Regions from separate parts of the Leptolyngbya sp. PL-A3 genome, predicted to be linked through region 1. Evidence: predicted binding sites of a transcription regulator. Region 1 holds the regulator's gene; the other holds the start of a gene.
The links. The regulator NtcA, encoded in region 1, controls nitrogen genes in cyanobacteria. The targets are predictions, from matches to a motif close to TTTGTANNNNNNNNTACAAA.

Region 1 (3,426 bases):
CTCCTCGTTTTGAACGTCACAAGGAACAAAGATAGAGGGGTTCAAAGGCTCAACCAGCTCTCCCACCTTCTTTTCAAAACGGCCCTTCTCGTCGGGCAAATAGGTGATGCCAAGGTTGGCTCCCGCTTTGTGGAGTTGCTGGGCAATGCCCCAGGCGATGGAGCGGTTATTGGCAATGCCAGTTACGAGGGCATTTTTTCCAGTTAAATCCAGCATGGGAATGAGGAGGTATGGAATATAAAGCGCCCTTCAGAATACAAGAAAGAGGGATCGTCGCGATAGGGGGCGGAGAGGAGACTTCGGGAACTCGCTTTTCTGGCTGTCACATCAAGCCAGTAGTAAAGGGAAAGGTTGAGTGCTTTACGCCCAACCTTTCCCTTTACTACTGGCTGCGTACTTCACCCAATTCAGAGCCCTAATTTTGCCGCTAGAAAGCAGCAGCAAAATTTGATTTTTGGGTTGGGAGAGACATGAAATAACAAAGTGCTATGGAGAGATAGCTCATTGTTATTTAATCCGTTCAAAATTTAGTTTTAATAAAAGAATACACTCTGACGAGATATTATTCACTATTAAGTGAATCTCATGGTTCAGGTCTATGGCCTCTGTCTTCTGGCAAATAATGCGATCGCAGCCAATCTACGGCAATATTTTTGGGCACCAGGGGTGTAACTTGAGGTAGTTCGCTCTGTAACGTAATTTTCGATACAAAAACTAGCTCTAAAGTTAGTTTAAGTGTTCTAAAGTCATGATTCGGTCAACTTTTGCTGACTTGAAGCAGGATTTGATTAGCCCCCTCACTACGGTTTAGGCAGGACGAGAGGAATGGTTGTGGCACAAGATAAGCCTCTGGCGGATGTCTTTCGTCAATTAAGTGGTGGTGTTTTCCCGCCGATGGTGGAGACCTTCGACCGTGGCAAAACCATCTTCTTCCCCGGAGACCCGGCAGAGCGTGTGTACTTTTTGTTGAAGGGTGCAGTCAAATTGTCTCGGGTGTATGAAGCCGGGGAAGAGATCACCGTGGCGCTGCTACGGGAAAATAGTGTGTTTGGTGTGTTGTCACTGATTACTGGGCAGCGGGCCGATCGCTTTTACCATGCTGTCGCCTTTACCCCCGCAGAACTGTTGTCAGTGCCCATCGAACAGGTAGAAAAAGCCTTGAAAGAGCACCCAGAGCTATCTATGTTGATGCTAAAGGGTCTGTCATCTCGGATTTTGCAAACAGAAATGATGATTGAAACCCTGGCCCACCGGGATATGGGATCGCGATTGGTCAGCTTCCTGCTCATTCTCTGCCGGGATTTTGGCGTGCCGACCCCGGAGGGGATCACCATCGACCTGAAGTTGTCGCACCAGGCGATCGCCGAGGCCATCGGGTCTACCCGCGTCACCGTTACCCGCCTACTTGGGGAACTCCGGACGGACAAGATGATTTCAATCCACAAGAAAAAAATTACGGTTTACAACCCGGTGGCGTTGAGCCAGCAGTTTACGTAACCCAATTTTATGGAGGAGGGCTGTGAAACAACCCTCCTCCATAAAATTTTGTTTTTCGTTGAGGAAAGATGCACTGCACCCTTCCCTGACAGAGTCTCGTTTCACATCCCGTAATTACACGCAAAACACTCAGCAGAATGCAGTAGGCTGTAGCTGTATTAGACAGAGCCGGGAATGACCACGGGGCTTGTATTAATTGCAGCAATTTTGATTTTAGGGGCGGTAATTGCCACGGTGGGCGATCGCCTTGGGATGCGTGTAGGTAAAGCGCGTCTCAGTTTGTTCAACCTGCGGCCTCGGCAGACGGCCACCCTGATTACTATCCTGACGGGTATCGTGATTTCGGCGGTGACCTTTGGTATCTTGTTTGCGATCAGTGATCAGCTACGGACAGGGGTTTTTGAGCTGGAGCAGATTCAGGATGACCTGGCGACAGCTCGGGAACAGTTGGATCAGGCCCGTACGGAGCAGGAGGAGGTTCAGTCTGAGCGAGATTTGGCATTGAGACAACAGCAACAGGCGCGGCGGCGGCTTCAGGAGACAAATCGAGAGTTACAGCAGGCGATCGCCCAGAGCCAGGCTCGAGAGCAGCGGCTCAAGGAGACGAGCCAACGTCTAAGTTCCACCGAAGCTCAGCTGCAACAGGTAGATGCCAGCTTCCAGGAGGCCCGCGGGCTGCTCCAGAGCGTCACGCAACAGGCCCGTCAGTTACGCAGCGAGATCAACCAGTTGCAGCGCGATCGCAACCAGCAAATTGCCCAACGCGAACAGGAGATCGCCGAACGCGAACAGGAGATTGCCGAACGCGACCGTCAGATTGCCGAACGGGAAGCTCAGTTGAGTACGCTGGAAACTCAGCGCACAATTTTGACTCAGGCAATCGCAGATCTAGATCGCGAGTTCCAGGGGTTACGTCAGGGGAATGTGGCATTGCTTCGTAACCAGCCGTTGAGCGCGAATCTAGTCCGAATTGTTGACCCCGATAGTGCACCTCAGGTCGTGCGGGAGTTACTCCAAAACGCGAACCGGGCCGCTCTGCTACGGCTCATTCCGGGTACAACCACTGTCGATCGTCAGGTGTTAGCCGTCACCTCAAATCAGGTGGAGTCTTTGCTAAATCAATTGAGCGATCGCCAGGAATACGTCGTGCAGGTGCTCTCAGCGGGTAATTACGTGGTGGGAGAGCCCTGTATTTTGGCAGGGGAAGCGTGTATTCAAGTCTTTATTTCAACAGCATTGAATGAGTTGCTATTCCCCAGCAATGCCGTGTTGGCCAGTTCCAATCTTAGCCCTGAGCGGCTCACCGCAGCCCAGCTTACCGAGCAATACTATATTCTGATTCGCACCGCTCAATTCCGCATGCGTCAGGCCGGGGTGTTAACCGACACCCAGTTGCAAATCGCTGATGGGCAGCCCGAAACAGTCGGTCGCTTTTTCCAGGCGTTACAAGAACTGAGTGGTGTGGTCGAGGTGCAAGCCCGCTCTAGAACTCCGATCCTAACGGGTGGCCCTAACCCGATTGTGGTGAACCTGGTAGCCCGCCAAAATGGACAGGACCTTTTTAGTACAGAATCGTTTTAAGGCATGGCTGAATGGAGTATGGTTTTTGGGTGTGTGCGATCGTCGTTTTTACGCCCTTACAGCGCTTTTCAAGCGCTTAAAATCTGGTTGTTTTTGTGAGAGCCGCGCGGAGCGCGGCTCTCACAAAAACAACCGTGGCTGATTCAAGCGCAAAGCGTTGTAAAAAATTGTTGTCGCAAACATACCCGGCTATGACCGAAGCAAATCATTTCTATATTCTCGGATTTGACCCTGGCCGGGATAAGTGTGGTGTTGCCGTCCGAAGTGCCGCTGGGCTAATTGTCGAGCATCAGGTCATTCCGGCAGGAGAGGCGATCGCCATCCTCCAAACCCTTTGCCAGCGCTACC
Region 2 (3,426 bases), on a different contig from region 1:
CAAGAAATTCGCGCCAATGACTACCGCCTGATGCGGGGAGATGTCACCATTCGGCTGGCGGAAGCTTTTGGATTCTGCTGGGGGGTTGAGCGAGCGGTAGCAATGGCCTACGAAACCCGGCAGCACTTCCCCAACGAGCGCATCTGGATTACCAACGAAATCATCCATAATCCCTCAGTAAACCAGCGGCTCCGGGAGATGAATGTCGAATTCATCGAAGTCGATAAAGGCGTCAAAGATTTTTCGGGTGTAGCAAAAGGCGATGTGGTGATCCTTCCCGCCTTTGGAGCCAGCGTGCAGGAAATGCAACTGCTGAACGATCGCGGCTGCACCATTATCGATACGACCTGCCCCTGGGTTTCCAAAGTGTGGAACACCGTTGAGAAGCACAAGCGGGTAGAATACACCTCCATTATCCACGGCAAGTACAACCACGAAGAGACGATCGCCACTAGCTCCTTCGCTGGCACCTATCTGGTAGTGCTGAATCTGGAGCAGGCTCAGTATGTGGCAAATTACATTCTGAACGGGGGCGATCGCACTGAATTCCTCGCCAAGTTCAAAAACGCCCATTCCAAAGGATTTGACCCCGATCGCGACCTGGAACGGCTGGGAGTGGCTAACCAAACCACCATGCTCAAGAGCGAAACCGAGCAGATCGGCAAGCTCTTCGAGCACACCATGATGAAGAAGTACGGCCCGGAAAACCTCAACGACCACTTCCTCGCGTTCAACACCATCTGCGATGCCACTCAGGAACGGCAGGATGCCATGCTGAATCTGGTGGAAGAAAAACTAGACCTGATGGTGGTGATTGGCGGTTATAACTCTTCCAACACGACTCATCTGCAAGAAATCGCTATTGAGCGGAATATCCCCTCGTTCCATATTGATAGCAGCGATCGCATGGGTCCCGGCAATCGCATCGAACATAAACCCCTGGGGCGCGATCTGGAAGTCACCGAAAACTGGCTTCCTTCTGGCCACCTGACGATTGGGGTAACATCCGGAGCCTCAACTCCTGACAAGATCGTGGAACAGGTGATTGAGAAGATTTTGGAATTGAAAGGGGCAATGGCGATCGCCTGAGCTACCATTTCCTGAAACTACACCCTGTTGTAAAACTGTCTGAAAGGATTTTTTTATATACGAAGCGCACGAAAAAGATAACTTCTGAAACGCTTCTAGTAAATGAAGCCGTTGATACTCATCAACGGCTTCATTTATTGGATGTCTTCTATTGCTTCGCAGGCTGCTAAGGGTAGTGGGCGATCGCGCATGAACAAAGACTAATCACGCACGGTTTCAAGCATTTTGCTGGAAAAATAAAAAACTTTTCTAAGCTTTATTTCTATGGTAATTAACCTCAGTTCGGGATAAGCTGAAGTGCTCATTTTGGCGTGCGCTTTGCGCACGCCAAAATGAGCGTTTTCGAGTGCCGCGCAACGCGCGGCACTCGAAAACGCCCTTAACCCGAACTCAGGTTAATTAGATTCCCTAAAACGGCTGTTTCTAGCCGTCATTCTTCCGATTCCTATTTTTAAATATTGGTTTTACTTGCCATTATTTGCGCCATCTGCCAATGAATTTATGATTGGTTTTAATAGGAGAATCTATTGATCTTCTCGTAATACTGGAAAATGTTCAGGAATTAGTATGAATTGTAGCGGTAGAAACAAATAGATCATAAAGCTTTGGAAATAATTGAAGTCTGATTTGATTGGGTATTCAAAAGCTTGATAGCCTGCATTTTTCCCATAAAACTGTGAGAAAAATGGGCTCCAAACACTTGCACACCTACATTTGTGCTTTAGCTGAGTCAAGTAAGTATCCACACAATCAGAGTTAACGATCTAATTTTTTCACCTGAATATTTCTATGCCGCGTCGTCGTGATTTTCTTCTTGGCAGCGCCGCTGCTGCTGCTGCTGTGTCTGTCTTGCCTAAGGCTCGTGCTCAAGAAACCGCGCGGCCCGAAATGGCTGCCCTACAGGAAGGCTACGTAGGGCAGTATCAGGGAGGCGTCTATCTGCTCCCAGCTACGGATGAAACGGTGCAGTGGGGTTGGTTCAATAATGCTGAGCCACCACGGGCCCGGATCAAATCGGGCGACACGATTATTCTAGAGACGATGATGGCTTCCCAGAATCAAATTCTGCCGGGAGTCTCCATTGAGAAAATCACAGAGTTGCGGGTTAATTACCCTGGACGTGGCCCTCATACCATTACAGGGCCTGTGTATATAGAAGGGGCAGCCCCCGGCGATACCCTGAAGGTCAAAATCAATCGCATCGTTCCCCGCACTTATGGGGCAAACTGGAATTTGCCCGGAGATCTGAACCTTGGGCAATTCCCCAGCGTCTTCACTGAACCCCAGGTAAAACACTTTTTCCTGGATCTGAATCGGAATAAAACAGAATTTTTACCCGGTATTGAGTTACCCGTGCGCCCCTTCCCCGGCATTTTGGGGGTAGCCCGTGCCGAGAGTGGCCAGTACAGCACGGTACCTCCCGGCCCCTTTGGCGGCAACCTGGATTGCCGCGAATTGGTAGAAGGTACAACGATCTACCTGCCGGTTTTTGTGGATGGAGCGTTGCTGTGGTCGGGTGATTCCCACGCCGTGCAAGGAAACGGTGAGATTAACCTGACTGCCATTGAATCGGCCTTTAATGAATTGAATCTGACAGTCGAAGTGATTAAGGGCAAAACCCTGAGTTGGCCTCGCATTGAGTCGGATACCCACTGGATTACCCTGGGCTACGATCGCGATATGAATATTGCTCTCGACATTCTGCAAGAGGAAACCGTCAAGTTTCTCGCGGAGTGGAAGGGGATGCGTGCCTCAGAAGCACGGCGCTATATGGCAACCTATGGGGACTGTCGGGTTGCAGAAGTCGTGAACCAATTGAAAGGGGTGTACTGTATGCTGCCCAAGGATGACGATGCACGTCCCTTGCCTCCCAATCCTACGGCTGATACCCGTAGCAGCTATGTCACCTACGCCGTTGATGCCAATGGCATGGAGGCCATGAATAAAGCGGCGATGAGCCTGATTGAACGGATGCAGGCGGAGAAGGGTTTGAGTGCGCTGGATGCTTACGCGTTGGCGAGTTTGGCGATGGATGCTCGCATGGGTGAACTGGAACCCGGTGCCAAGCACATTCACTGTTTAATGCCAAAATCCCTGTGGGTGTAAAGGATATTCGTGCCTGCTTCTTGGGTAGTTGAAGTGTGATTATCAAAGTGCGGTGCTTTACGCCGCACTTTTTTAGTCGCAATGCTGCGAATCACTACGAAGGCTTAATTTTTTACGGGAAGTCGACTTGTAGAAAATAGAAGATTTTAGAATCAGTTCTAACTTTAAACAGACAAATCTACTAGAAAAATCACGCTACCATTCACCGAGAGCGCTCGTGGTATTCCGCTA

Region 2: the regulator NtcA is predicted to act here: its motif matches at 1,661-1,680, upstream of NDI52_RS05725 (acetamidase/formamidase family protein).

Annotation. Positions count from the first base shown of each region.
Region 1 is NZ_JAMPLB010000012.1:90,404-93,829, reverse strand. Features, by position in the region: gene fabI (enoyl-ACP reductase FabI) at 1-216, opposite strand, end outside; gene ntcA (global nitrogen regulator NtcA) at 826-1,497, shown strand; gene NDI52_RS11865 (DUF3084 domain-containing protein) at 1,672-3,078, shown strand; gene NDI52_RS11860 (pre-16S rRNA-processing nuclease YqgF) at 3,270-3,426, shown strand, end outside.
Region 2 is NZ_JAMPLB010000004.1:253,943-257,368, reverse strand. Features, by position in the region: gene NDI52_RS05730 (4-hydroxy-3-methylbut-2-enyl diphosphate reductase) at 1-1,089, shown strand, start outside; gene NDI52_RS05725 (acetamidase/formamidase family protein) at 1,879-3,195, shown strand.